3 regions of the Actinoplanes sp. NPDC051861 genome follow, and region 3 is predicted to be linked to each of the others. Evidence: riboswitches for the same ligand, from Rfam matches in the RefSeq annotation. Region 3 holds a riboswitch; each other region holds the start of a gene.
The links. A riboswitch is a leader RNA that binds a small molecule or an ion and turns the genes downstream of it on or off. The one in region 3 is predicted to bind S-adenosylmethionine.
Positions count from the first base shown of each region.

Region 1: linked by a shared signal. The riboswitch ahead of AB0M02_RS32330 (GNAT family N-acetyltransferase) and the one ahead of AB0M02_RS25210 (aminotransferase class V-fold PLP-dependent enzyme) in region 3 are both predicted to bind S-adenosylmethionine.
Region 2: linked by a shared signal. The riboswitch ahead of thrC (threonine synthase) and the one ahead of AB0M02_RS25210 (aminotransferase class V-fold PLP-dependent enzyme) in region 3 are both predicted to bind S-adenosylmethionine.

Region 1 is NZ_JBFAYE010000016.1:30,078-39,814, reverse strand. It holds gene AB0M02_RS32360 (glycoside hydrolase family 3 C-terminal domain-containing protein) at 1-292, opposite strand, end outside; gene AB0M02_RS32355 (helix-turn-helix domain-containing protein) at 347-901, shown strand; gene AB0M02_RS32350 (hypothetical protein) at 976-2,439, shown strand; gene AB0M02_RS32345 (NUDIX domain-containing protein) at 2,460-2,861, shown strand; gene AB0M02_RS32340 (hypothetical protein) at 2,858-3,142, opposite strand; gene AB0M02_RS32335 (DUF1963 domain-containing protein) at 3,162-3,980, shown strand; SAM riboswitch class IV at 4,004-4,119, shown strand; gene AB0M02_RS32330 (GNAT family N-acetyltransferase) at 4,131-4,664, shown strand; gene AB0M02_RS32325 (nuclear transport factor 2 family protein) at 4,648-5,046, opposite strand; gene AB0M02_RS32320 (glycosyltransferase family 39 protein) at 5,092-6,528, opposite strand; gene AB0M02_RS32315 (hypothetical protein) at 6,698-7,117, shown strand; gene AB0M02_RS32310 (helix-turn-helix transcriptional regulator) at 7,120-7,344, shown strand; gene AB0M02_RS32305 (DUF4386 domain-containing protein) at 7,356-8,051, shown strand; gene AB0M02_RS32300 (TetR/AcrR family transcriptional regulator) at 7,979-8,614, opposite strand; gene AB0M02_RS32295 (DUF1905 domain-containing protein) at 8,778-9,059, shown strand; gene AB0M02_RS32290 (FGGY-family carbohydrate kinase) at 9,354-9,737, shown strand, end outside.
Region 2 is NZ_JBFAYE010000001.1:116,210-125,946, forward strand. It holds gene AB0M02_RS00655 (AAA family ATPase) at 1-371, opposite strand, end outside; gene AB0M02_RS00660 (hypothetical protein) at 479-1,093, shown strand; gene AB0M02_RS00665 (alpha/beta fold hydrolase) at 1,140-3,947, shown strand; gene AB0M02_RS00670 (ABC transporter permease subunit) at 3,944-4,816, shown strand; gene AB0M02_RS00675 (GNAT family N-acetyltransferase) at 4,855-5,718, shown strand; SAM riboswitch class I at 6,083-6,219, shown strand; gene thrC (threonine synthase) at 6,230-7,510, shown strand; gene AB0M02_RS00685 (hypothetical protein) at 7,727-8,167, opposite strand; gene AB0M02_RS00690 (GNAT family N-acetyltransferase) at 8,169-8,672, opposite strand; gene groL (chaperonin GroEL) at 9,056-9,737, shown strand, end outside.
Region 3 is NZ_JBFAYE010000010.1:51,052-60,788, reverse strand. It holds gene AB0M02_RS25225 (glycosyltransferase) at 1-694, opposite strand, end outside; gene AB0M02_RS25220 (glycoside hydrolase domain-containing protein) at 691-2,904, opposite strand; gene AB0M02_RS25215 (EAL domain-containing protein) at 2,938-5,220, opposite strand; gene AB0M02_RS25210 (aminotransferase class V-fold PLP-dependent enzyme) at 5,287-6,507, opposite strand; SAM riboswitch class IV at 6,519-6,632, opposite strand; gene AB0M02_RS25205 (DUF1684 domain-containing protein) at 6,695-7,483, shown strand; gene AB0M02_RS25200 (M20/M25/M40 family metallo-hydrolase) at 7,494-8,552, shown strand; gene AB0M02_RS25195 (hypothetical protein) at 8,688-9,227, opposite strand; gene AB0M02_RS25190 (SDR family NAD(P)-dependent oxidoreductase) at 9,317-9,737, opposite strand, start outside.

The sequences.
Region 1 (9,737 bases), on a different contig from region 3:
TCGCGCCGCGTGCCATCGACACCGGAAACGCCGTCGACGCACCCATCACCACACCGCGCGGCCCGTCGCTGAAGCGCAGTCCGGGGATGCCGAGCCGGTCGACCGCGCCCATCACGATCGGCCTGGTGTTGTACGCGACCGTCATCTCCGCCATGCCCGGCCAGAACTCGTCGTCGCCGTCCAGCAGCCACAGCTTCTCCTCGGTGGTGAGCTGACCCAGTAGCCCTTCCGTCTGCGCGGCGAGGTCCGCACCCGCGCGCACCCGCTCCACCGCTTCCCCGAAGGCCGTCATCCCGTCCCCTTACTGACACTAGTGTAGGTAGTGCAGAGTCTACGATCCTTGGCGATGACCACAAGACGGGTACGCCTCACCGCCGACGCCCGGCGCGGCCAGCTCGTCACCGAGGCCACCGCGCTGATCGCCCGCATCGGCTACCACCGCTTCTCCATCAAAGCCCTGGCCGAGGCCACCGGCCTGACCCGCGCCGGCGTCCTGCACCACGTCGGGTCCAAGGAACAGCTGCTCCTCGACGTCCTGACCCTCCGCGACACCCGCGACTCCGCCGCCCTGGCCGCCGCACCCCCCGACGCCCGCGCCGCCCTCGACGCCATCGTCCGCCGCAACATCGGCCAACCCGAGATAGTCCGCCTCTACACCGTCCTGGCCGCCGAGGCCCTGGATCCCGCACACCCCGCACACCAGTACTTCGCTGCCCGCCTGCGCGACAGCATCACCGCCATGGCCACCCTGCTGGAGACCCGTTTCCCCGGCAGCGGCGAGGAGGCCGCCATCGAGATCTACGCCTACATGGACGGCCTCCAGCTCAACTGGCTCCGCAACCCCGCCATCGACATGTGGCACCACTGGACCCGCTTCGCCGATGCCCTCTTCGCACGATGAGCCCTCCCGGTTGACAGCACCGCGGCCGCAATCGTTCGATTGTCATCGATGTGTTTGCTATCGGAGGGATGCTCGTGAGCCGATCGCTTCGCCGTCGTGGTGCTGTCCTGATCGCCGCCGCGGTCGTCGTCGCGAGTGCTGCCCCGCCGGCCGCCGCCGCGCCACCGGGGCCGGCCACACCCGCCGGGCTCTGGGCGAGCACGATCGGCACCGGTGTCTCCCTCGCCTGGGAACAGCCGCGGGTCGGATCCCCGGCGACGTCGTTCCGGGTGTACGAGGACGACACCGTGGTGGCGCGCGTAAGCACCACCACCGCCTCTCTTGAGGTGCCCTTCGGGTCGTCACACAACTACACCGTGTCGGCCGTCGACCGCCGTGGCCGGGAATCGGCGCGCACCGCCCCGGTCACCGGCCGATCCTGGCTGTACGGCTACAACCCGGAGTGCATGCCGATCTCCGCCGTCCCGATCTCGATCACCGGCACCACCGCAACGGCGATCAGCGTCAGCTGGGCGCGGCACCCGCTCGGCGGCGACCTGGAGCTGAGGCTCGACGGGCAAAGCCTCGGCTGGACCGCGGCGACCGGTGCCCGCATCGGCGGCCTGGCACCCGGATCGGCGCATCAGGTGACGCTGTACCGCACGAATCGCTGCCACATCGACGGTGGCGGCGCCGTCCAGGTGGCCTCGCTCACCGCCACGACCACCGCTGGCAGCGCCACCCCGCCATCGGCACCCTCCGGCCTGACCGTGACCGGCCAGACCGACACCACCGTCGGCCTGGCATGGAGTGCGCCGGCCGGATCGCCGCCGGCCCGGTACGCGATCTACGACGGCGCGACGCTGGTCGCCGTCACGGCCGCGTCGGCCGTCACCGTGGACCGCCTGCACCACGCCACCCGGCACCGGTTCACCGTCGCGGCCCTGGACTCGGCCGGCAACGAGTCCGCGCACAGCTCCGCGGTCACCGCCGCGACCGCGGACTGCATGAGCGAACCGCCCCGGCCCGTCGTCAACGAGGCGACCGCCCTGTCACCCGGTTCGGTGCGTCTGTCCTGGAGCGTGGAGGCGGCTGCCTCCTCGTACACCGTGTTCGATCGGGACGTGGAGGTCGCGACCACGCGATACCCGCACATCGTGCTCAGCGGGCTGCCGTCGGCGTCGGGTCACGCGTACCGTGTCCTGGCTGTTCTTCAGGCCTGCGGAGAGACTCCCCGCAGCCGGCGCACCGCGGTGACCACCCCCGCAGGCCCGGTCTCGCGCCCGGAGGCACCCGCCGGCCTGGCGTTGACCGGCAACGTCCACACGACCTGGCCGTCCGGCGCGGAGGTGACCCTGTCCTGGTCCGGATCAGCCGGCACCTACCGGGTGTACGAGGGCGCCACCCCGGTGGGCGAGACCAGCGGCACCTCCCTGACCCTGCCGGTGGGCGCGGCCACCACCCACGAGTACACCGTCGTCGCCGTCGACGCGGCCGGCCTCGAGTCGGCACCGAGCCCGCCGCTCACGGTACGGGCGACCTACCTGCCTCCGCCCTGACGCGCCGCTAGACTCGCGCGGTGCCGTCACCGATTGACAAGATCGCCTGGATCCTTCTGCGGGAAGGTCGTGTGCTGAGCACCCGGTCGCACGGCAAGGACGTCTACTACCTGCCCGGCGGCAAGCGCGAGCCCGGCGAGTCCGACCTCGGCACCCTGGTGCGGGAGATCCGTGAGGAACTCTCGGTCGACATCGAGCCCTCAACCGCCGAACACGTCGGGACGTTCGAGGCCCAGGCACACGGCCACCGCAGCGGAGTCACCGTCCGGATGACCTGCTACACCGCCCGGTTCACCGGCGAACTGACCCCGGCGAACGAGATCGCCGAGATCGCCTGGCTCACCCTGGCCGACCGCACCCGCGTCTCCCCCGTCGACGACATCATCTTCACCCACCTGCACGACTCCGGCCTGCTGCGCTAATCTACGTCGACAGCAAGCCTGAGCTGCTCCCACCCGCCCACCACGAGGTCCGCCAGCGTCCCGTCCGCCGGCTCGACGATCTGCTGAAGGTTCTCGAGACGCGGCCGCAGACGACTCTCCTCCGCGCTGAGCCAGACGTGGTCACACTCCTCGCAGACCCACAACCTCGTCCCGCTCATCACCACGACGCACTCCAGCACCCACCCACGCTTGCAAACCCCACAGAAGTACTTACCGATGTCCCCGATCCGCTCGATCAGGACGTGCCGCCAGTAATCCATCGTGGCATCATGCTCCGCTATGGATCATCAAGGGCGATTTCGCGGTGCCGCGCTCGCGCTGGACGTCCCGGACGACGAGATCGACGTCTTCGCCGAGCACCTCCGCCTGTCGATCCGCCTGAGCGGAAGCCCCGCCGGCGCACCGGTCGGCCGGTTCGGTGGTTCCCCTCAGCTACCGGACGGCGTGGACTGGCCGGACACCGACGGCAGCCCGTTGCCGTTCGTCTTCGCCGTCGACTGTGCGGCGCTGCCGGCGGTCGACGGCCTCGCCCTGCCCGCCGGCGGATCCCTGCTCTTCTTCCTCGACCACGAGAAGGACCATCTGGCCGGCGGGTCCGCGAGAGTCCTCCACACACCCGCCGGCATCGAGATCACCGGGGATTCGACCGCGCTCGGCGCCACACTCGTCGCCGAGCTGCCCCCGTGGTTCCCGACCGAGGAGGACCTGGAGGACGACGACCTCTCCCCCTTCCAGGAGCAGCTGATCAGCGACGTGCCGCACCTGGACGAACTGAGTGCCCTGGCCGACGAGCTCTGGCCGCGCGGCGACGGGCTCCCCAGCGCCTACGTCGGCGGCTACGCCGACGACGAGGTGATCACGAGCATCGCCGAGCAGACCCTCGCGGGGCGCGAGAAGGCCGGCGAGATCGTCGTCCCGGTGGCGCAGTGGTATTCCGCAGTGGACAGGGAGAAGCACCGGCTGACGCGGGAGTGGGTATCGCTCGCCCGCTTTCCCGTGGACGGCGAGTACTACTACGGCAGCTTCGTGATCCGCGGTGACGACCTGGCCGCCGGGCTGCTGGAACGGGCGCTCTCCGTCACCGAGTTCAGCGAGTAACCGCGGCGGGTAGGATTCGGGCCGGTCATGAGTGCCAGCGCGAAGCCCCGGCTTGCTGGCCGGCAACCCTCCGATCGTGGGCGGGGTGCTCCGGGTGAGGACCGGGCCCGGCGCGTGGTGCGCCGGGCAAGCCGCGACAAGGAGACGCCCATGCCCGAGTTCCGCGCCGCCGGCTCCCGAGACGCCGAGGAGATCGCCGCCGTCCACACGGCCAGCTGGCGCCGGCACTACCGGGGTGCCTACGCCGACTCGTTCCTCGACGGTGACATCGCGGCCGACCGCCGGTCCGTCTGGTCCGCCAGGCTGGCCGCGCCGGCCGGCACCGAGACCGTCGTCGCCGAGGTCGGCGGGCGGGTGGCGGGTTTCGTCCATGTCGTGTTCGACGACGATCCCGCGTGGGGCAGCCTCGTCGACAACCTGCACGTCGCCGCCGCCTGGCAGCGCACCGGCATCGGCACCGCGCTGCTGGACCGCGCCACCGCGGCGATCACCGCGCGGGCGGCGGCGCCCGGAATGTACCTCTGGGTGCTGGAGCAGAACGTGGCCGCGCAGCAGTTCTATCGCGCCTGCGGGGCAGCCCCGGTCGAGACGGCGACGGTGTCACCGCCCGGCGGGGATCCGAGCCGGCTCAACGGCACACCCCGCAAGCTGCGGATGGCCTGGACGCTCAGGAAGGGTTGCTGAACTCCCAGTACGCCCGCAGGGCCGCGATCCGGTCCGCACCGTCGCTGCGATAGGTGAAGACACCGCACACCCGCGCGGCGTGCCCTCCCGGCAGCGTGATGTGGATGCTGCCGACGTCCGCGACCTCGTCACCGCAGAGATAGGACCGCTCGATCTCGAAGCGCATCCCGTCCACCCGCCCGATCACGCTGTCGTAGAACGCGGCGATGGCCGCCGCACCGCGATGCCCGCGGCCGTCCGGGCAGAGCGGTGACGGGCCGACGGGGTCCTCCACCACCGCGTCGTCGGCGAACAGCCCGAGCCACGCCTCGCGGTCCTTCGCGCCGGCCGCGGCCTGGGATCGCCGCGCCAGGTCACGAACAGTCGATACCGTCGATGTCATGCCGCCGAGAATAGAACACGTTCTACTCAGGCGACAGCGCCCGGGTCAGTCGTAGTGCTGGAAGGCCGGCCACAGCTCCGTCCACGGCTTCACCGGACCGCGACAGACCGAGATCAGCACGCCCTGCTCCTCGTTCTCGATGTCCCAGCCGGAATCCAGCCGCCCCTCCACCCGGCACGAATCGAACATCGACGGCGCCTGAACACCGACCAGCACCACCACTTCGGTCCCGTCCGCCGGCCGCGCGATGCGGTGCAATTCGTTCTGCCCGCTGAAGATGAGGCCGGTATCCATGCCGAGCTCCGGCCCATATCGGTGAAGCGCGCCGTGCTCCCCGTAATTGCTGGTGATCACGGCCGCACCCGGCACCGTCGCGGCGATCTCGGCCACCTGCCGCGTGTATTCCGGCCATCCGATCTGGTCCCGGCTCACCTGATTCATCTCGGCCAGCCCGATCGTCTCCTGCACCGCCAGCGGGAACACCGGCAGCGCGAAAGCCGCCGCCAGCAGCACGTTCACCACCACAGCGGCCACCAGCAGCACGCGCCGGAGGACGCTGCGCGCCCAGTTCTCGGTCACCGCGGCGCCGACCGCATAGCAGGCCAGGGCGAGACCGGCGGCGTAGTAGGGCTGTGCGGCCATCACGAACAGCACCGGCAGGAGGAGCAGATAGGCCACCGCGAACGCACGGATCGGCCGCAATTGCGGCCTGCGCAGCAGGCAAACCACGCCGGCCGCAAGCACCGGAAAAAGGGGCAGGCCTATCGCGACGATTTGAAAGGGTACGAGCAGAGCACGCGCCTCGTCACCCTTGTTCTCCGCGAGCGCCGCCGCCATGGACAGTTGCGGAAAGTCGTTGACCACCTGATAGATCGCGTTCGGCAGCGCGATCACCGCCCCGATCCCGAACCCGATCCACAGCCACCGCGACCGCAGCGCCTCCCTCGGCCCCGCCACCGCCAGTGCCGCCAGCAGCGCGAGGATCAGAAGCACGACCAGGAGCTTGTTCCACATGCCCACGCCGGCCGTGACGCCGACACCGACCCACCATCGCGGATCCGCCCGCAGCAGCGCCCGCGCCGCGAACAGCAGCACCGCCAGCCACACCACCGCGTCGAACGCGACCGTGGTCAGCACGTGCCCCACCACCAGAACACCGGTACCCGCCGCCCCGACCGCCGCGAGCGACTGCCCCACCGCGCCCGCGCCCACCTCACGGGCGATCAGCGCGAGCAGCATCGCCACGGCCGCCACCGCCAGCGCCGACGGCAGGCGCAGCCCCCACAGCGTGTCCCCGAACAGCCACACCGCCGCCCGAGCGATCATCGGCGTCCCGGGCGGCTGATCCACGTACCCCCACGCCGGATGCTGACCGAGAAACCGGAAGTACAACTCGTCACGGTGATACCCGTACTGCCCGGACGTGAGCACCAGAGCAGCCGCCACCAAACCCGCGACAACGACAGGAGAGCGCGTCTTCATCACGCCAGTCACGCTAGGCAACACGCCCGACCCCCGAATCGCCGAGAAGAACCAGATCCCCCCTCCCTCTCCCGAGCGACCCAACCCCCTCAAGGTAAAAGATTATTGACATCGAGTCGACTCTGCTTTACCTTCGAGATGTCAAACTTTTTATACATGGGAGCGCGACGTGTCCTCCGAAGAGAAGCGCACCTGGATCTCCGCACTGGTCGGTGCCGTGGTGCCGATCGCCTACCTGGCGAGTGTTCTGTCCCAGGTGCCGAGCACCGACGTGGCGACGATCGACTATGCCGAGCCGATGCTCGCGTCGATCGGGGTCGGGATCGGGGTGGGGATCGTTCTCGCGATCGTGACCGCTGTGGCCTCGCGCGGGGATGACGGCAGGACCGATGAGCGGGATCGGGCGATCAACACGCGGGGGGAGTTCGTCGGGTTCTATGTCATGAGCATCGCCGCTGTGGTGCCGCTTGCGATGGCCATGGCGCGGGTGGATCAGTTCTGGATCGCCCACGCGCTCTACCTGGCGTTCGTGCTGGCCGCGCTCGCCTCGTCGTCGGTCAAGCTCGTGGCGTACCGGCGAGGATGGTGATCATGGGCAAACCCACCAGAGTCACCAACTCGATCCGGGCGCTGCGTTTCGCGCACGGGGAGATGACCCAGGCCGAGCTGGCCGACCGCATCGGGGTCACCCGGCAGACCGTCATCGCCATCGAGCAGGGGCGCTACTCACCGTCGTTGGAGGTGGCGTTCCAGATCGCCCGGGTGTTCCAGGTCCGGCTCGACGACGTCTTCGGATACCCCGACATCGAGCAATAGAGGGAGACACGATGCATCCGCTGGTCCGCACCGCCCGCACGACCGGCCTCTTCTATCTGGGCATGGCTCTGACCGCAATCATGGGCTTTCTCGTCGTACGTCCAAAGCTCTTCGCCTCTGACGACCCCGGCGTGACGCTGGCCAACCTGGTCTCGCACGACTCGCTCGCCCGCGCGGGTGTCGCACTGGAGCTGGCCATGGTCGTCGCCCAGGCCCTCACCGCCGCCTGGTTCTACCGCCTGTTCCGTGGCGTGGACTCCTTCGCCGCGAGTGGCATCGCCGCATTCGGCCTGGTCAACGCGGTCGTCGGCCTCGCGAGCGCGGCCATGCTGGGCACGGCGGTCCAGGTCTCCGCCGACCCGTTCGGCGACGCGGCGGCCACCGTCCAGGTTCTCCATCTGATCAGCCTCAACCTGTGGGCCGTCGGTGCGCTGTTCTTCGGCCTGTGGCTCATCCCGATGGGCCGGTGCGTGCTGCGCTCGGGCTGGATGCCGCGCGGCCTGGGATGGCTCCTGATCGCCGGCGGGTTCGGGTACGTGCTCAGTCCCTTCGTCCTCTACCTCGCCGACGACGCACAGGCCCTGTTCGACGCGCTGGCGTACCCCGCCTCCGTCGCCGAGTTCTGGATGGTCGGCTACCTGCTGGTCGTCGGTGTGCGCCGCCGGGCTCTCGACGAGGCGCCCGCACCGGTGGCGGCACTGCCGTAACGGGCGAGGAACGTGGCCGTCGCTGCGTCGGCCGTGGCGGCCAGGCCCGCTGTTCTCGCCGCGCCGCCCCGCACGCTGTGGTCGTTCAAGGGCGCTCCGAGCACCATCCAGGTGAACTGCTCCGCGGCCACAGCCGGATCGTCCACCCGGAGATCGCCACGGCGGGCCAGTTCGGCAAACGTGGCGGCGAGTGCGCCGACGTTGCGATCCCAGCTCTCGGTGACGTATTCGGCGGCCACCTCGGGATGCCGGTCCGCCTCCGCCGCGACGAGGCGGCGCATGCGCAGGACGTCCCGGCTGAGTACCGCGGCCTGCAACGTACGGGCGAAGACGCCGAGCGCGGCCGCCAGGTCCTCCGCGTTCAGCAGCGCACCGAGATGCGGCTCCATGGCGCCCCGTCCCCGGCCTGCCCAGTCCCGCACGACCGCGGCGTAGAGCGCGTCCTTCGAGGAGTGCTGCACATAGAGCGACGCCTTGGAGATGCGGGCCGCCGCGGCGATGGTGTCCATGGTGGTGGCCGCGAACCCGTGCTCGAGGAACAACTCACGCGCGACGCCGAGCAGTTCGGCACCGCGACTGCCGCTGGGGCGCCCGCGCCGGCGAGCCAGTGATCCGGTGATGGCCGACCTCCAATAAAACTGGACAGTACTTTAATGGCCCTCCTATGCTGTCGGCAATAAGTACCCTCAAGTACTAAAGATGGACGAATGCTCGGGAGGACGCACCATGGCGGCCGGACCGCTCGACATCACCTTCACCGCAACGCTGGGCAAGATCAATCCGGGTGACACCTGGACCTGCGTGAAGATGCCCAACTCGGCCGAGATCTTCGGCACCCGGGACCTGGTCAAGGTCTCCGGCACCGTGGACGGCGAACCGTTCGACGGCGCCTTCATGGCACTCGGCGACGGCACGCACAAGTTGCCCATCAACGGCCAGGTGCGCAAGGCGATCGGCAAGAAGGACGGCGACCAGGTCGAGATCCACCTGACGAAACGCCGGAACTAGGACGCGCTCACCCAGCGCCGCAACCACACAGGCCAGGAGCCCGGGCACATCCGGGCTCCTGGCCTTGTGTGCGGCGACCGGGCCGTCCAGCGGATTTCGGCGCCGTTACCGGTTCCTTTCCCCGGAGCGCATGCGCACGCTACCCTGAGCCCCTGCCTTCACCGGAGCCAACTCGACCGCCCTCCGCCGACGATCAAGCGGGTTGAACTGGCACTATGCCGGAGGACGGGCGAAACACCCGGCGATAGTGAACGTTAACAACCAGCAGCTGAACTCGAGGAGCAAACGGTGACGATGTCCGACGCTGACGTACGCGCGGCGATTGAACAGGGCCGCACCGCACTGGGCATCGAGCTGGGCTCGACCCGGATCAAGGCCGTCCTGACCGGCCCCGATCACGCCGTTGTCGCCGCCGGGACGCACGACTGGGAGAACCAGTTCGTCGACCGTGTCTGGACCTACTCGCTGGACGCCGTCTGGGCGGGCCTACGGGAGGCGTTCGCCGGTGTCGCCGCCGACGTCCACCGGCGGTACGGCGTCGAGCTCACCACCACCGGCGCGCTCGGCGTGTCCGCGATGATGCACGGCTACCTGGCCTTCGACGCCGGCGGCGAGCTGCTGACCCCGTTCCGGACCTGGCGCAACACGAACACCGGGGCCGCCTCCGAGAAACTCAGC
Region 2 (9,737 bases), on a different contig from region 3:
TTGCTGACCACCTTGCCGAGCAGGGCCAGGCGCAGCATCTCCGGCGAGACCACGGCGACGATCTCGGGCGGTCCGGCCAGGGTCACCCGGCGGGCCTCCACGACCGGTGCCGGGGTGACCGTGACCTGGCCGCCGTCGCGCAGGCCGAGGTTGCCGAGCGTGAGGTCGTCCGCGTAGAGCAGGGCCCGGCCCGCGGTCGCCTCGGCCCGCGCCACTATGCCGGCCGTGGTCCGGGTGCCGGCGAGCTTCACCGGGTCGCCGGGGCGCAGCGCGAGGGCGGCCATCACCTCGGGGTGGAGCCGGACTATGCCACGTCGCGCGTCCAGGGCCGCGGGCCGCAGGGTCGCCGTCAGCGTGAGATCATCAGCCACCGCGGATGCCTCCGATTGATCGTTGGGGGCTCTCATAGTCCACGCTATCCGCCACGGGGCCGACGGATGAGTCCCCGTGGCGCTGCCATGCCTTCTGGAGGCCGTTGATGAGGCGCAGTCCTCTCGTCGTGATGTCCGCCGTGCTCGCCCTCGCCGCCCTCACCGGGTGCAGCGACGACGGCGAGGAGAAGGCGGCCGCACCCGGGGCGTCCGGCGCGGCGAACGCCCAGCCGACGGTCTCGCTGGACGTGCCGACCGGCGCGCCGGCCAACGGCTCCAAGCCGGGTCTCGCGGAGGGGACCCGGGAGGCGGGCGAGGCGTTCCGGATCGTTGCGACCGGCGGCGGCCCGTACGAGGTGGGCGAGACGCAGGCCGACCTGACCGAGTCCGGCCTGCTCGGCAACCCGGTGGACAGCGGCGGCTGCGTCACCGCTACCGGCACCGGCCTGTTCGGCAGCCCCGAGGTGTACCTGTCCCAGGGCAAGGTCGTCATGGTGAGGGCGACCAAGGACGACTCGCGGATCGGCACCGCCCTCACCGACGTGCAGGCCGAGTTCCCGGAGGGCAGGGCGGTGTCCGGCAGTGGCGGCCTGCAGGGCTGGGAGGTCGTCGAGGAGACCAACTCGCTGCTGTTCGTGGCGACCGGCGGGACCGTGAGCGCGGTGGCCGGCGGTGTCAGCGCGAGCGTGACCAAGAACTTCACCGCCGGCAGCGGCTGCTGAGAGGTTCACAGCCGCCGCTCAGCCGGATCGGGCTAGCGTGTGCGCCATGTCTGCCCTGTCCGCCGGGTTGCGTCGCATGCTGCCCCGGCTCACCCGGCGCCGGGCCGTCGCGGCCGCGGTGGCGATCCTCGTGGTCGCCGCCGCGGTCGTCTGGGCCGTCCGCCCGGAGCAAGTCGCCTGGACCACCGAAGATCTGCGGCTCACCGTCCGGTCGGGTCCGTCCGGCACAGAGCCGGTCGAGCTGGACACCCGGTTCTACCTGCCCCGGGAACGGTCTGGCAAGGTGCCCGCGGTGCTGCTCGCGCACGGTTTTGGCGGTTCGAAGAACGCGTTGAGCTCGGACGCCGAGTCGCTGGCCGAGCGCGGCTACGCGGTGCTGACGTACACCGCACGTGGTTTCGGCCGCAGCGGCGGGCAGATCCACCTGGACCACCCCGACTACGAGGTACGCGACGCCCGCGGCCTGATCGACTGGCTCGCCACCCGTCCCGAGGTGCGCACCGACGCCGCCGGTGACCCCCGGGTCGGCGTGGTCGGCGGGTCGTACGGCGGTGCCCTCGCGCTGCTGCTCGCCGCACAGGACCAGCGCGTCGACGCGATCGTCCCGTCGATCACGTGGAACGACCTGAGCACCGCGTTCCTGCCGCAGTCCGCCGCCACCGACGCGGTCGGCGTGTTCAAGAAGTCGTGGGCCGGGCTGTTCTTCGGCAACGGCACCGCGGCGACCGAGGGCGCTCTCAGCCAGGCCGGGCTCGCCGGCGGAGGACAGGATCAGCCCGGCAACGGCGCGGGCGCGCCCGCTCTTGACCCGGCGTGCGGGCGGTTCGCCGCCGACGTGTGCGCCGCGTACCTGCAGATGGCCACCACCGGCATCCCCGACCAGAGCACCCTCGACCTGCTCCGGACGTCCAGCCCGGCGGCCGTCCTCGACAAGATCAAGGCGCCCACCCTGCTGGTCCAGGGTGCGGTCGACTCGCTCTTCCCGCTCTCCGAGGCCGACGCGAACGCCAGGGGCATCGCCGCGACCGGCACCCCGGTGCGGGTCGCCTGGTTCACCGGCGGCCACGACGGCGGTGCCGGGCCGGACTCCGACTCCGACCGGGTCAAGTTCCTCACGCTGCAGTGGCTCGATCACTACGTGGCCGGCGAGGGCAGCCGGCCGAGCGACAGCTTCACCTGGTCACGGGTGGCCGGGTTCAGCGCCCTCGACCGAGGGCTCGTGACGAACGGGTACAGCGCGGACGCGTACCCCGGAATCGCCGGAACCGGAAGCACCCAGGTCTCGCTCGAGGGATCGGCGCAGCCGATCGCCAACCCGCCCAACGGCAACCCGGGCGCGCTCAGCTCGCTGCCCGGCATCGGTGGCCGGCTCAGCTCGCTGCTCAGCGGTGGCGTGGCGATGGACGTGCCGGGCCAGTTCGCCTCGTTCAGCTCGGCACCGCTCACCGAGGCGGTCGAGGTGGCCGGCTCGCCCACGCTGCGGCTCAGGGTCGCCTCGCCGACCGGTGAGGCCGTGGTCTTTGTGAAGCTCTACGACGTCGACCAGAACGGCGCCGCCACGCTCAGCGCGGGCCTGGTCGCGCCGGTCCGGCTCACCGGGCTGCCGAAGACGATCGACGAGGCGACGGCCGTGACGGTCACCCTGCCCGCGATCGTGCGGCGTCTCGACGCGGGACACACACTGCGGGTCGCGGTGGCCACCTCCGACCAGGCCTTCCTCACCCCGGCGCAGCCGGCCACCTACACCGTCGCGGTGGAGCCGCAGCTCACGCTCCCGACGCTGGTCGGCACGCCGATCGCGAACCCGGCGGTGATCTGGTGGTACGTGCTGGCCGGCGTCGTCGGCGCCATCCTGCTCGGCCTGCTGGTTCTGATCCTGGTGCTGCGCGGGCGGCACCGGAGGCAGGAGCGCGCGGTGACCGAGGAATACGCGGACACGCCCCTCGTGGTCAACGGGCTGCGCAAGGCGTACGGGGACGGGTTCGTGGCGGTGCAGGAGATCGGCTTCACCGTGCAGCGCGGTCAGGTCGTCGGCCTGCTCGGCCCCAACGGCGCTGGCAAGACCACCACGCTGCGGGTGCTGATGGGCCTGACCACACCGACCGCCGGTGAGATCTACGTCTTCGGGCACCGGCTGGTCCCCGGCGCACCGATCCTGTCCCGGGTCGGCGCGCTGGTCGAGGGACCGGGCTTCCTGCCGCACCTGACCGGCGAGCAGAATCTGCGTGCGTATTGGCAGGCCACCGGCCGGCCGTGGGAGGACGCTCGCTTCGAGGAGGCACTGGAGATCGCCGGGCTGGGCGACTCGGTGCACCGCAAGACCCGCAAGTACAGCCACGGCATGCGGCAGCGGCTCGCTATCGCGCAGGCCATGCTCGGCCTTCCCGAACTGCTGGTGCTCGACGAGCCGACGGACGGCCTGGACCCGCCGCAGATCGCCGAGATGCGCCGGGTGCTGCAGCGGTACGCGACCGACGGCCGTGCTGTCCTGGTCTCCAGCCACCTGCTCGCCGAGGTGGAGCAGACCTGCACACACGCCGTGGTGGTCAACAAGGGCCGGATCGTCGCGTCCGGCCCGGTCGAGGAGATCGTCGGGGAGTCGCCGTCGGTGCAGCTGGACGTCTCCGACGTACCGGCCGCCACCCGGGTGCTGTCCGACCTGGGCGTGCGCTCGGTGACCCCGGACGGCGCCTCCGGCCTGATCGTCGACATGAACGGGACCGCCCGCTCCGAGGTGGTCGCGTCGCTGGTCGAGGCGGGCATCGGGGTGGACCGGCTGGTGCCGCGACGGCGTCTCGAGGACGCGTTCCTGGCCCTGGTCGGCGACAACTCGCGAGGGAGTGGGGACCGATGAGCACCACCGTGGAGGCAGCGGCCGGCTACAAGGCCTCGCGTACCCTGCCGCTCTGGGCCGAGGTGCGGCGCCAGGCGTCCCGGCGGCGTACCCAGCTGGCACTCGGCTTCATGGTCCTGCTGCCGCTGATCATCCTGGTGGCGTTCGAGTTCGGCGGCGACGGGAACGCCGACGAGGACGGCGACGGTGGTGGCGCGTTCAGCAGCATCGCCGACCTGGCCACCTCGGGCGGTCTGAACTTCGCGCTCTTCTGCCTCGCCGTCTCCGCCGGATTCCTCCTGGTCGTGGTCGTCGCGCTGTTCTTCGGCGACACGGTGGCCAGCGAGGCGAGTTGGGGCAGCCTGCGTTACCTGCTGGCGGTGCCGGTGCCCCGGGCCCGGCTGCTCGGCGTGAAGCTGATCGTCGCGGCCGGATACTCGCTCGTGGCCCTCTTCACGCTGGTCGGCACGGGCCTGCTGATCGGCACGGTCCGTTACGGCTGGGGACCGCTGGGCAGCACCATCGCCGCCGAGATCCCGCCCGCCGAGGGCATCCTGCGGCTGCTCGGCATCGTGGCATACCTCGCCGTCGTGCTGCTCGTGGTGGCCGGCCTCGCGTTCCTGCTCTCGGTACTCACCGACGCCGCGCTGGGTGCCGTCGGCGGCGCCGTGATGCTCTGGATCCTGTCCAGCATCCTGGACCAGATCACCGCGCTCGGCGCCATCCGCAACTTCCTGCCGACCCACTACGCCGACGCCTGGCGGGGCTTGCTCTCCACACCGGTGCAGGGCGAGGATCTGGCGAAGGGCGCCATCTCCGCGGTCGTGTTCGCCACGATTTTCTGGGGCCTCGCCTTCTACCGATTCACCAGGAAGGACATCACGTCCTGACGGACATTCGGCCGGCGCTTCCCGCCGACGCCCCAGCGGTGGTCACCCTGCGTGCGACGGTCTATCCCTATTTGGTACGCGGTGAGCACTCCACCCGCCGCATGATCAGCTCACTGCCGTCGACCGGTGTGGGCTGGGCCGGCTTCGTGGCGTGCCGCGACGGTGCCGTGGTCGGCTGGGCCGCGGCCTACCGCAACCCGCGCTCCGCCGACGGCCTCGGCCAGATCTCCCTGCTGCACGTCCACCCTTCCCACCGCCGCCGGGGCATCGGCACAGCCCTCCTGGGCGTGGTGACCGGCCACCTGCACGCGATCGGCGTGGAAGGGGTCGCCGCCACCGTCACACCGGACTCCCTCGGCTTCGCCCGCCGCCACGGCTTCCAGCCCACCCGAGATCTGCGATATGCGGTGCTTGACCTGCACGGTTTCAACCAGTCGGAGATGTCATCGCCCGGCGTGCGGCTTGTTTCTCTGCGTGAGGTCGACGAGCACGCGCTCTATGCCGCTGACGTCGCGGCGGCCACCGACGAGCCCGGCGACTCGCCCCCACAGCCGGCGGCCTACGAAACGTGGCGATACGACATTTGGGAGGAACCGGACCTCGACCGGGACGCGAGCACCGTCGCCCTCTCCGGCTCCTCCGGCTCCGAGATCGTTTCGTTCTCCCTGTTGACCCGGGACGGCGCGCGCGTGTGGTCCGACATGACGGCCACCGTCCCGTCCTGGCGGGGCCGTGGACTGGCTCGCCTGGTGAAGACCGTGGCCCTGCGCCGGGCCGCCGAGGCCGGAGCCACCACCGCCTACACCGCGAACGACGAGTCCAACCTCCCGATGCTCGCGGTGAACACTCGTCTCGGCTACCGCCAGGTCGCCACCCAGCTGGCCTGCCGAGCCACCCTCTAACCCGCCAACCCCCACCCAGCGTGTGGAGTTGGGGTGCGCAGGGGGGCCGAACTTCACACGCAATGTTGTGTGGGCTTGGTGTGTGGAGTTGGGGTGCGTGGCGGGGCGTAAGTCGACACGGAACCGGGTTGGGGTTGGGGTGGGGGTGACCACTTACGCAGGTTGCCGGGTGGGGGTGAGTGTTTTGGACGCGTCAGCGGCCAGCTCGCCGCCGCGCGGCCCTCGGCGGGAGCAGCGGTCTGTACGCCCCACCCCGCTACGACAGCAAGCTCTTGAATTTGATCCTTGATGAACACGCTCACACATCGGGAAACCGTGGTGGCATCGGGCGAGCGCCGTCGTAAGGTGTTGGAAACAACTGAATACCTCATCCAGAGGGGCTGAGGGATACGGCCCGTTGACGCCCCGGCAACCACTACGCATGTCTCGAGGGAGAGACCAAGCGTGGCAGGTGCTAATTCCGTCCCCGTTTCGGCAGGTCGCCGCGGGGAAAGATGAGAGGAACCCCTCGATGACGTCTACCGTCAGCGCACCCACTGCCACCGAGTCGCCCGCCACGGGCCTGATCTGTCGCGCCTGCGGTGCGCAGTACCCGCTGGCCGCGCAGCACGCCTGTTACGAGTGTTTCGGCCCGCTCGAGGTCGCCTATGACGAGGCGGCGCTCGCGCGGGTGACCCGGGCCCAGATCGAGGCGGGTCCGCAGAACATCTGGCGTTACGCGGCGCTGCTGCCCGCCGGGCAGGACCCAGCCGCGCGGGTGACCCTCGACCCCGGGCTGACCCCGCTGGTGAGTGCGCCCCAGCTGGCCGCCGCGATCGGTCTGCGGGCGCCGCTGTGGGTGAAGGACGACTCGCAGAACCCGACCCACTCCTTCAAGGACCGGGTCGTCTCGGTCGCGCTGACCGCGGCCAAGCAGCTGGGCTTCAACCGCTTCTCCTGCGCCTCCACCGGCAACCTGGCGAACTCGGTGGCCGCACACGCCGCCCGTGCCGGTGTGCCGAGCATCGTGTTCATCCCGGCCGACCTGGAGCCGGGCAAGATCATCACCACCGCGGTGTACGGCGGGGACCTGGTGGCGATCGAGGGCTCCTACGACGACGTGAACCGGCTGTGCAGCGAGCTCGTGGAGACCGACGAGTTCGAGGACACCGCGTTCGTCAACGTGAACGTGCGGCCGTTCTACGCCGAGGGTTCGAAGACCCTGGGTTACGAGGTGGCCGAACAGCTTGGCTGGCGGATCCCGGCGCAGGTGGTCATCCCGATGGCCTCGGGTGAGCTGCTGACCAAGGTGGACAAGGCGTTCTCCGAGCTGGTCGAGATCGGACTGGCCGAGGCCCCGGAGGGCGGCTGGGCGGTCTTCGGCGCGCAGTCCGAGGGCTGCAACCCGATCGCCACGGCGCTGCACGCCGACACCGACGTGATCACGCCGGTGAAGCCGACCGGCATCGCCAAGTCGCTGAACATCGGCGACCCGGCCGCCGGGCCGTACGCGATCGAGGCCGTCAAGCGGACCGGCGGCTGGATGGACTACGCGAACGACGAGGAGATCCGGGAGGGCATCCGGCTGCTCGCCGAGACCACCGGCATCTTCGCCGAGACGGCCGGGGGCACGACCGTGGCGGTGCTCAAGAAGCTCGTCGCGAGCGGCAGGCTCGACCCGGCCAAGGAGACCGTCGTCTACAACACCGGCGAGGGTCTGAAGACGCTCGACGCGGTCGCCGGCCAGGTTGGACCGACCCACACCATCAAGCCGTCGCTGCGCGGCGCACGCGAGGCTGGCCTGCTGGGATAGCTGTCAGTAACCGGACATCTGCCGGTTGTCGAATATTCCCTCCTCCGAGGACTTGCACTCCGATCTCCGGATCGGCAATATGCTCTCTGCGGGAGGACGTGACGCCGTACGAGGCCCCTCACCTGGACATTGGCGACAATCTCCGAGGGACCCAACGACCCAGTGCTGACCCACGCGGAGGCACTGTGCGTCCGTCCTCCCGACCAAATCTCCTGTTCAGCGCCTTCGCAGGGCGCGGTTCACCCATGGGCGCAGCGGCAGGTCCTCGGGATATCCGCCGTCGCGCAGGCCGGCCCGGCGCTCGAAGACGTTGCGGGCGCCGAAGGACCGGGACACCGAGATCGACCAGCCGCACGCGAGCCAGTACGCGGGCCAGAACAGCGGCCCCAGGACGGCGTACTGCCCGGCGTGGCGGCTCTCGTGGGCCAGCAGCGCGCTGCGCTCCTCGGCCAGCAGCCACTCCGCGGTCCGTTTCGTCAGGATCACCGAGCCGACCGTGAAGCAGGACGCCGGCGGCATGCGCAGTTTGTAGCCCTCGGCGATCAGCACCCCGTCGCGCCCGCGCCGGACCTTGGCGCCGGTGATCCAGGCCAGCAGGAGTCCGGCCGCGGTGGTTCCGTTGACCGCGGTGAGCACGCTCCGGACCGCCGGCTTCATCTCAGATCCGCCTCCGCATCCGCAGTTCGGACAGCGCCGGCACGGTCGGGTGCGGCAGCCGGTCGCCGGTGTCGAGAAAACCCAATTTTTCGTACGCCCGGACGGCGCGATCGTTGCCGACCACCACCTCCAGCATCAGCTCGGTGCGCCCGGCCGCCGCGGACCAGTCGGCCACCGCGTCGATCAGCTCGCCCAGCACCTTGCCGCCGCGGTAGGCGGGCGTGAGGTAGACAGCGAAGATCACCGTGCAGCCCGGTTCGTCGGGGAGCGTGGTGCCGCCGGCGTGGCCGATCAGCGGGCCGCCGGGGTCGGCGATGAACTGGGCGGTGTCCGGGCCGGTGGCGGACTGGGTGATCCGCTGCCGGTAGCTCTCGTGCGGGCGGGCGGCCGCCTGCGCCAGCGTCTCCAGGAAGGCGAGCGGACTGTCGGCGAGCATCTCCAGGCGCAGGGCGCGCATCCGCCCCGCGTCGGCGGGGGTGACCCGTCGAACTGTCCAGTTCTCCATGCCGTACTCCATACCGCCCGGTGTGACGTGCGGCAACCCGGATGACGTAAACCGGTCGTGAGCTGCGCATCAAGATCTTTGGTCGGAAACCCGGGCCTGTGCATCGGTTTCGCGGGAAGATGGGTTTTCTTGCACTCGCCACCCGGGAGTGCTAAACAGGTGTTTGGCACTCGCGGCTAGTGAGTGCCAACAGGTCGGGACGGTGGGGTTCCGGTCGCGGCGCTGCCATCGGCGCCGGGGCACGGAGCCGGTCGTCGCGGGCTATCCGGCTCGGCCTGAGGACGTCACATCGCCAGGTGGTGACGTCCGCAGACGTTCCTCAACGTGCGGAGAGCGGGGCCGAACAGGCCCGGCGCCGCGGATGTCCGGGAGGACAACGCCGTATGGCCAAGATCATCGCATTCGACGAGGAGGCTCGTCGGGGCCTCGAGCGGGGCATGAACCAGCTCGCCGACGCGGTCAAGGTGACGCTCGGCCCCAAGGGCCGCAACGTGGTTCTCGAGAAGAAGTGGGGCGCCCCCACGATCACCAACGATGGTGTATCCATCGCCAAGGAGATCGAGCTCGAGGACTCGTACGAGAAGATCGGCGCTGAGCTGGTCAAGGAGGTCGCGAAGAAGACGGACGACGTCGCCGGTGACGGCACGACGACCGCGACCGTCCTGGCCCAGGCTCTGGTCCGTGAGGGCCTGCGCAACGTCGCCGCGGGCGCGAACCCGATGGCCCTGAAGCGGGGCATCGAGGCCGCTGTGGCGAGTGTCTCCGAGGGTCTCTCGCAGATCGCCAAGGACGTGGAGACCAAGGAGCAGATCGCCTCCACCGCCTCCATCTCCGCCGGTGACTCCACGGTTGGCGAGATCATCGCCGAGGCCATGGACAAGGTCGGCAAGGAAGGCGTCATCACCGTCGAGGAGAGCAACACCTTCGGCCTCGAGCTCGAGCTCACCGAGGGCATGCGCTTCGACAAGGGCTACATCTCGGCGTACTTCATGACGGACGCCGAGCGCATGGAGGCCGTCTTCGACGACCCCTACATCCTGATCGCGAACAGCAAGATCTCCGCGG
Region 3 (9,737 bases):
CGTCCACCGCGGCGGGGTCGAGATCGAGGAACGCCGACGAGTCGATCGGCGGGTAACTGACGGTGACCCGGCGCCGGCACTCCTCGGCGAAACTGGTGCCGCAGTTCGCGTCCACCTCGAGAGCCGAGGCGATGATCTCGTCGCGGGTGTACTCGGAGACCGCGACCACCTCGTCACTGGCGAGGAACGTCGTGAGCAGCACGGTCGCGGCGCCGAAGCGGCCCTCGCGCAGGCAGGAGCGGATCACGTTGGTGACGTCCGAGCCGACCGCCTTGGCGATCGTGCGCACCTGCGGTGCGAATCCGGCGGCGCGGGCCGCGGTGACCGCGTCGTTGATCACCTGGGTGTGCGGCACCAGGTACATGGAGAGGCAGACGGTGGGCACCGGCTCGGCGAGCAGCTCGACCAGGCGGCCGGTGAGCCCGGCCAGGTGACGGCCGTCCGGGACCCGGTAGTCGCCGACCGCCTCGGGCCGCTCCACGGTGATGCCGGGGCTGTACGGGAGCAGCCGGTCGAGGGGTTTGAGCGGCAGGCCGGCGGCCTGCAGGGCGGGAATCGGCCAGGTGAGCAACCGGACATCGTCGAAGCCCCGGGTCAGCGCCACCTCGGCGAGGTTGCGGGCCTCACCGGAATGACCGCAGATGACCGGGTCGGCGCGTACCGCGATGACGAGACGGCGGGTCGGTCGGCTCATCGGACTTCCTTCGGGTGGGGGTGTGAGAGGGAAGGCGGCCGGGAGGTGTGACCCCAGGTGGAGGGTTCGGGACCGAGCCGCAGATGCAGCCGCCCGCCGTTATGGACGTCGGCCGCGTTGAGGTGTGTGGTGTTCAGCGGCCTGCCGTTGAGGGTGGCGGACTGAACGTACTGGGGGGCCGGCGTACGGTCGACGCCGTCGACGCCGATCGGGGTCTCCCGGTGGCCGCTGGTCTCGATGATGAACTCACCGCCCTCGACCTGCAGCGACGCGTTGGCGAAGGCCGGCGCATTGACCAGGAACAGGTTCTGCCCGGCGACCGGGAACAGGCCGAGCGACGCCCACACGTACCAGGCGCTGAGCCCGCCGGAGTCGTCGTTGCCCGGGAGCCCGCCCGGCCCCGTGCCGAACTGCCAGGTCAGTGCGGCGTGCACGACCTCGGCCGTACGGTCGGGACGTCCCGCGTAGTGGTATGCCCAGGGTGCCTCCATGTCGGGTTCGTTGTTCAGGCCTTCGAAACGGTTGAGGGCGTACCCGGCGGCCATCTCCTCGGGCTGCGGGCACCGGCCGGGCTGCTTCACCGGTTCGGCGCCGTAGCCGAAGAACCGGTCGAGCCGGCCGAGGAACGCGTCGTCGCCTCCGGCCAGGTCGATCCGGGAGGCCATGTCGTGCAGCAGCCGGAACGAGTAGTTCCACTTGCCGCCCTCGTAGAACTCCGAGTCTCGCAGCAGTCCGGTGGCCGGGTCGAACGCGTTCACCCAGTCGCGGCTGCGGCGTTCCAGATCGGCGGCGAGGCGGTGGTCGTTGAGGGCGCGGGCCAGCTGGGCGGTGCAGTGGTGCGCGTACGCGAGATCCAGCGTGTGCGTGATCGGATGCACGACGCCGTGCTCCCAGAAGTCCTCGCCGTACAGGCGGCGCAGATCGTCCACCATGTGCACGAGCGCCCAGGTCCAGTCGATGCCCGGCCGGTTCAGCGCGTGCGCGTCGGCGAGTGCGGTGTGCGCGAGCGCGCTGGCCTGGCGGAAGAACCGGTCGGCGCCGCGGGCCATCCGGTAGCCGATCGGGAAGTTGCCCTCCTCCTCGCACACCCGGATCAGCGATTCGAGCAGGTCGCCGAAACGGCCCGGCGCGATCGCCGAGAGCAGCGGCAACTGCGTCTTGTAGATGTCCCACATGGTGCAGATGTCGAAGGCGTACGGGCCGGAGTTGGGCCAGAACGGGCTCTCGTCGTCGGCGATGCACGGCTTGATCAGCGAGTGGTACATCGCGGTCGCCATGACCGTGCGTCGCGCGGGGGTGCCGCCGTCCACCTGGACCCGGCTCAGGTAGTCGCGCCAGCGGGACTGGGTGCGCCCGCGTACGTGCTCGAACGCGGTCCCCTGCCCGACGCCGCACTCGCGTTCCAGGTTCGCCCGGGCCTGGTCGCAGCCGCGCAGCGAGAAGCCGAGCCGGACCTCGATGGTCTCCCCGGCCCGCACCGGGCCCATGAAGATCATGCCGAACGGGCGCAGCGTGGTGTTCCGGATGCTGTCGAAGTCGAGCCGGGTACCGCCGGGGATCAGCCGCCGGTCGTACCAGAGCATCTGCCGCCAGTTCGGGCTGTCCACCTCGAGGTAGACCGAGAGCGGTACGCCCTCCATGACCACCGTGCCCTGCGCCCGGCCGTGCCCCATGCTCTCGGCCTGGGCGCGCAGCGGGACGGTCCGGCCCAGGTCGATGCCGAGGCCGCCGCAGGACAGGTCGATCACGACCCGGGCGCTCTGGTGGTCGGGGAAGGTGAAGCGGTGCACCGCGACCTTCTCCCCCACGGTGATCTCGCAGCGCACCCCGGTGTCCAGGTTGGCCGCGTAGTAGCCGGCCTCGGCCCGCTCGTCCTCGAGCGGCCATGACTGCCCGAGGTCGTCGAGGGGCTGCACCATCGGGGTGACCCGCACATAGTTGTAGTACTTGCGGATCGCGCCCGTGCCGGACTGCTGGAAGTGGGTGAACCCGGAGGCCTGCAGCCGGGGGAACATCTCCTCCGGCACACCCTCGGTGTTCTTGGCGTACCGGCCGTAACCGGTCGGATAGGCACCCGAGTACGCACAGGCGGAGACCATGCCGAGGGGCGAGGTGGCGCCCGGGTGGGTGTTGCCCACCTGAGGCTTCGGCCACCACCAGGTGGCGGCGAGACCGTGAGCTCTGGGGAGATCGGTTGCCGCGGTGCCGATGAAGGGATCAACGTTTTCGAGGATGGCCGGACTCTAACCGGCCAGGACCGTCCCGGTGGTTTCGTTCAGGTGAACTCCCCCGGAGGAGATGATCATCTTGCCGTCGCGCAGCATCCGGTCGAACTCCGCGCCGGGCAGCGGCTTGCTGAAGAAGTAGCCCTGCACGGCCGGGCAGCCGGCCGCCTGCAGCGCTGACCAGTCGGCGAACTCCTCGACGCCCTCGGCGATCGTGGACATGCCCAGTGAGCGGGCCAGCCACAGCACCGCCGAGATGATCGAGGACTTGCGCGGGTCGTCGGCGAGACCGGCCACGAACGAGCGGTCCAGCTTCACGATGTCGGCGGGCAGCGACTTGAGCCAGGTCAGCGAGCTGTATCCGGTGCCGAAGTCGTCGAGGGCGATCCGTACGCCGAGTTGCTTGAGCGCGGCGAGCCGCTCGCTGACGTCGACCGTGGACGACAGCAGCGCGGTCTCGGTGATCTCCAGGACCAGGCGGGACGGGTCGAAGTACGGCAGGGCGGCGAGGATCCCGGCCACCATCGGCACGAACTCCGGCTCGGCGAGCTGGCGGGGGCTGACGTTGACCGAGACGTAGCCGAGCCGGTCCGACCAGTGCAGCAGGTGGTCGACGGCGGAGCGCAGCACGTGCTCGCCGAGCGGGACGATCAGGCCGGTCTCCTCGGCGGCGCCGATGAACTGGCCGGGGCCAAGGATGTCGCCCTCGGGGGAACGCATCCGGACCAGGGCCTCGGCGCCGACGATCTGGCCGGTGACGGTGGAGACCACCGGCTGGAACCAGAGCGGCAGGCTGCGGCGCGGGTCGTCGGCGAGCGCGCGGCGCAGGCGGGCCTCGGCGGCGATCCGCTCCTGCACCGGCACCCGCAGGTCGTCGGTGAAGACCTGCAGGCGGTTGCCGCCGCCGCGCTTGGCGGCGTACATGGCGGTGTCGGCGGCGAGCACGACGTCGTCCGTGGAGGCGTCGCCGAACGCGGTGGTGACACCGAGGCTGACGGAGACGGGCAGCTCACCGTCGCCGAAACGCAGGGGCTCGGCCAGGGCGGCGAGGATGCTGTTGCCGACCCGCAGGCCGGTGCCGGCCGGGCCGGGCAGGGCGACGACGAACTCGTCGCCGCCGAGCCGGGCGATCAGGGCGCCGGCCGGGACGACCTGGGTCAGGCGTACGGCGAGCGCGCGCAACACGTCGTCCCCGGTGGTGTGCCCCGAACCGTCGTTGATCGACTTGAACCGGTCGACGTCCAGGTAGATGACGCTGACCGGCTCCGGGTTCTCCGACAGCAGCAGCGCCAGGTCGTTCTCGAAGGCCTTGCGCGACAGCAGCCCGGTGAGCGAGTCGTGGCGCACCTGGCGGCGCAGTTCGGCCTCGTGGTCACGGGTCGCCGTGACGTCCAGGCAGTGCACGAAGATCAGCTGGAGGCGGCCGCGCCGGTCGTAGAGGCCGGTGCTGTGGATCTGCACCCACATGAGCGAGCCGTCGGCGGCGCGCCGGTACTGGCGGGTCAGCGTGACCGGCTCGGTGTACTCGGTGAGCGTGTGCAGCAGGTCCGCGCCCTCGTTGTCGACCGGGACGATCGGCAGCTGCTGGACCGTGAAGCCGGCCGGCAGCTCGTGCGGCAGCCCCAGCCACTCCCGGTAGGCGGCGTTGGTGCGCAGCAGCAGACCGTCCGGGGCGATCATGGCCATCGGCACCGGCGTCTCGTCGAAGGCGACGCTGAGCTGGGCCTGGCTCTCCTGCAGGTTCTCCTGCGCGCGCTTCTCCTCGGCCTCGGTGAGGCCCCACTGGATCACCTGGAAACCGGCGGCGAACAGCACCGCGGCGCCGTGCAGCAGGGCCCAGACCAGCGGGTGGGCCATGGCCGAGTTGTGGTCGTAGGTGTGGTCGCTGACCAGCGTGCCGAAGACGCCGTGGTGCAGGGTGGTGGCGACCAGGAACGCGCCGAACGGGGCCCAGTCGCGGTAGAGCGCGAGCGCGGCCACCACGATGAAGAAGCTGAAGTGCGACTCGGTGAGGCCGCCGCAGAGCGCGACGAAGCCGCCGCAGGCCACGGTGAACCCGAGGGCCACGCTCACCGAGCGCAGCCGCCGGTTGCGCAGCCGGACCGCGGCCGCCAGGGCCGGCAGCACCAGGCCGTCGGTCAGCAGCAGCGCGTACGCCGCCTCGTCGCCCTGCAACGCCCCGAAGACGGTCAGGATGACCATGACCACGGCGAGAAGCACCGTCAGCAGCCGATGCCGGCCCGCCCAGTCCTCGTCACGCAGCCCGCCGCCGGCCGGTAGCCGGTCGCGGAGCCGTGCCATCCACGTCACCACGTCCAGCAGGATCGGCCCGCGGCCCGATCGGGTCAGGATCTCCCGGGTAGCGGCTCAGGTGCGAAGTGCCGCGCGCAGCCCGGCGAGCAGCCGGTCCACGTCGTCCGCGGTGCTGCCGAGGCCGAAGCTGGCGCGCAGCAGGCCGGGCGTTCCCGCACCGCACGTCCCGGTCTGGGCGGAATCGGTCAGCCGGCGAACCAGGGGGTGGGCGCAGAACTGGCCGGCCCGCACTCCCACGCCGTGATCACGGCCGAGGACGCCGGCGATCTCCGCCGGGTCGCGCCCGTCCAGAGCGATCGAGACGATGCCGACGCGCGGGTGGCCGGGTCCGAAAACGCTCACCTCGGTCGCGCCCGGAACCGTGGCCAGGCCGTCGCGGAGCCGGGCGAGCAGGGTCTCCTCGTGTGCGAGCAGGGCGTCGCGGTCGGCGGTGGCGAGCGCCTCGCAGACGGCGGCGAGGGCGACGGCGCCGAGCAGGTTGGGGGTGCCGCCCTCGTGACGGGCCGGTCCGGTGGCCCAGGTGATCTCGCCGGGGCGGTCACCGACGACGGCACTGGCGCCGCCTCCGGCCAGGTGGGGCGGTGCGGCGTCCAGCCAGTCGGCGCGACCGGCGAGGACACCGGCACCGAACGGGGCGTACAGCTTGTGACCGGAAAAGGCCAGGTAGTCGGCGCCCAGCTCGGTGAGGGAGACCGGGTGGTGCGGCGCCAGCTGAGCGGCATCGACAATCATGCGTACGCCGTAAGCGTGCGCGACGTCGGCCAGCTCGCGGATCGGCCAGACCTCGCCGGTGACGTTGCTCGCGCCGGTGATCGTGACGACCGCCTGCCGCGTCGTTTTCAGCGCCTGGTGGAGTGCCGCGATCGCCTCCTGCGGCGACGACGGGGTCGGCAGACGCAGCTGGTTCGGCCAGGGCAGCAGGTTGGCGTGGTGCTCGCCGTCGAACAGGATCGTGGTGGTGCCCGGCGGCAGGGAGCGGGCGAGCAGGTTGAGCGCGTCGGTGGTGTTGCGGGTGAAGACGATCTCGTGTTCCTCACCGGCACCCACGAACTCGGCCACCACGTCGCGAGCGAGCTCGTAGGCGAGGGTGGAGGCGTTTGCTCGTACCCCTGTGCCCCGATGAACGGAGCCGTAGCGCGGCAGCAAGTCTTGGACCGCGTCCGCCGCGGCACGCACGCACGGCGCCGACGCCGCGTAGTCGAGGTGGGCGAAACGGACGACCTCACCGTGCGAGAGGGTGACCTTCAGATCGTCGCCGACGATGTCGAGATTCATGGCGTCTCCGGTGCTCGCGCTTGCCGCGTCGGTCGACACGGCCCGGTCCTCACCCGGGGCACCCCATCGCGAGACGGAAGGGTTGCCGGCCAGCAAGCCGGGGCTGTGTGCTGGCACTCATGACCTGAGCCAGGACAGTAGCAGAGCCGTATTTCCCATGCAACAAGTAGGGTTTATCGTCGAGATCATGACTTCTCGGTTCCAGGAAGAGTGGGAGGAGTGGCACGCCGGCCACGAGCAGCGGCGCGCTTCCCCGCACGGGTTCCTCTCGATCACCGGACTGCATTGGCTGGATGCCTCGCCGCGGCGTTTCGACGGGGCGCCCGGGTTGTGGAGCAGTGTCGACGACCGGGTGACGGTTGCGCTCGGTTCCGGTGAGCAGCTCGTTGCCGACGGGGTGGTGGTCACCGGCACCCATCAGTTCCCGCCGATTCCTGAGCGTGGTGACATCACCGTGGACGCCGGCTCTCGCACGAAGATCGAGATCGCGCGGCGGGGCGGGTATGACGTTGTTCGGCCGCGGGATCCGTCCAGTCCGGTGCTTGCGGCCTACCCTGGGACGCCCGCATATGCCGCCACCGAAAAGTGGGTTGTTTCCGGATATTTCGTAGCTTTTGATGTTCCGGTGCCTACGCCGGTGGGGTCGGTGGCGGAGGGGATCGAGCACGTCTACGAGTCGCCGGGGCGGGTGGTCTTCGAGGTCGGCGGGCAGGAGCACTCGCTGATCGCGTTCAACGGCGGGGCGCCGGGGTCGCTGTTCGTGCTGTTCACGGACGAGACGTCGGGGCTGACGACGTACGCGGCGAACCGCAGCCTGTTCATCGCACCCCCGGCTCCGGACGGAGCCGTGGTGCTGGACTTCAACCGGGCCACGAACCTGCCGTGCGCGTACACGGAGTTCGCGACGTGCCCGCTGCCGCCGGCCGGGAATCGGCTGCCGGTCGCGGTCGAGGCGGGAGAGAAGAAACCGCTGTAGCTTCGGTCCGATGGAGGAACTTGTCGATGCGGCGGTGGAGCTGATCGGGATTCGTTCCACCGCGGATCGCCCGGACGATCTGCAGCGGGCCCTGGATCTCGTGGTCGGGCTGGTGGGGCCGGGGTTCCCGGTGCGCCGGTTCTCGTCGGGCGGCAAGCCCAGCGTGCTGATCGGCCCTCCGTCGCCGCGGGTCGTCCTCAACGCGCACCTGGACGTGGTGCCGGGTGAGGCGTCGCAGTTCGCCGCCCGGCGCGAGGGTGACCTGCTCTACGGCCGGGGTGCCCACGACATGAAATGCGCCGCCCTGGTCATGGCCGCGGTGTTCCGCTCCCTCGCGCCGAAGCTGCCCTACCCTCTCGCGCTGCAGCTGGTCACCGACGAGGAGGTGGGCGGCTTCGACGGGACCGGGCACCAGGTCGCTCAGGGCGTCACCGCGGACTTCGTCGTCATCGGCGAGCAGAGCAACCTGCGGGTCGTGGCGGAGTCCAAGGGGATCATGCAGGTCCGGCTGACCGCGACGGGGCGCACGGCGCATGCGGCATATCCGTGGCTGGGCTCGAACGCGCTGCTCACGATCCTGGAAGCGGTCCGGCGTCTGATGGAGCGGTTCCCGGTGCCGTCCGAGGAGGTGTGGTCGACAACGGTCAACGTGGCGAAGATCGAGACGGGGAACACCGCCTTCAACGTGGTGCCGTCGTCGGCGACCGCCTGGCTCGACATCCGGTTCGTCCCCTCCGACGCCGACCTGTTCGATCGGCTCGGTGAGATCGCGGGGCCGGGCGTGTCGGTCCACCTCGACGCGATGGGGGCGCCGCACCACGCCGACCCGTCGTGCCGGGAGGTGCGACTTCTGCAGGAGGCCGCCGAGTCGGTGGGCTTCGACGGGTCACTGCTGCGCAAGCACGGCTCGGCGGACGGCCGGTTCTACTCCGCGCGTGGCGTCAACGCGGTGATCTTCGGGCCGGGCGGGGACGGGCAGCACGGACCCAAGGAGTACGTCGACCTGCGAACCTTGCGGCCCTATCACGACGCGCTGACCGGGTTCCTCAGGTCGCTCACCGCGGGGTGAGCAGCGCCCTCGCCGTTGGCCGGCCCCGGGTCTCGCCTGGCGCCGCTCTCCCACAGCTGGTCTCGCTCGGCGCCGCTCTGCCACAGCGGGTCTCGCTCGGCGCCGCTCTCGCACAGCTGGTCTCGCTTGGCGCCGTTACTCCCACAACTGGCGGTACAGATCCCGGGTCTCGGCTTCGCTGAGGGTGGAGAAGTCGACGGAGTCGCCGCTGAGAGGGGTCTCCACGTGCGGCGCCTCCAGGACGCGGTCCGCGACTCGGATGGCGATCTGGTTGCCGACGGCCTGGGCGGACCACGCGGCGAAGGGTTCGCGGTCCGCGGGCTGGAGCCGGACTGTCACGGCGAGTTCGCCGTCCATGTCCTCGTAGAGGTCGACGAGGTTGGCCCGGGTCACCACGAAGCCCTCGTCGAGGAAGTAGCACCAGTCGCCGCCGTTGCCGGGGCCGGGCACGCCGCCGTCACCGGGTTTGCACGCAGATTCGCCGATTCGCTTGATCACCTGCACCGAGATCGGGGTGCTCAGGTCCCGGGGCGTCGCGGACGGCACGGCCGGGAGGGGCGGCAGCGAATCCGCCCGGTCGCGGGTGACCGAGAAGCCCACCAGTCCGATCACGACAAGCACCAGGACCATGGCCACGGCGATCCCGGCCTTTCCGAGGCGGTTCCATGCGGCCATGTCGTCGTCCTGTCCGGGGTCAGGCGGGGTCGAGTCTATCGATCATGGCATCCAGGCGCACGCTCCTCTGTCCGCCGTCCCGTGACACTTCATCGCCCGCCTCCAGCGCCCGGCATCCCATCGGCCCCCGCGCGCACGGGCGCCGCAACACCGGGTGCCGCAACACCGGGCGCGCTCACCGCCGCAACATCGGGCGCGCTCGCCGCCGCAACACCGGGCGCCGCAACATCGGGCGGGCTCGCCGCCAGCCCGTCGGGCGTGCTCGCCGCGGCGAACTCGGGGCGGATCGAGGAGGGGCGGGAGCCGTCGATGTCGGTGAAGTCGTATTCGGAGGCCAGCTCGGCGGCGACCAGGCAGCGGCCGGTGTGGCGGCGCACGTGGGGGTCGGCGGCGAGGGCGGCGACGGCTCGGCCGGCGAACTGTGGGGACTCCGAGTTGGACAGGTCGAAGAAGTCAGCCGCTCGCATGACGCCCTCGGTGCGGACGAGGCCGGGATAGAGCGCCACGGCG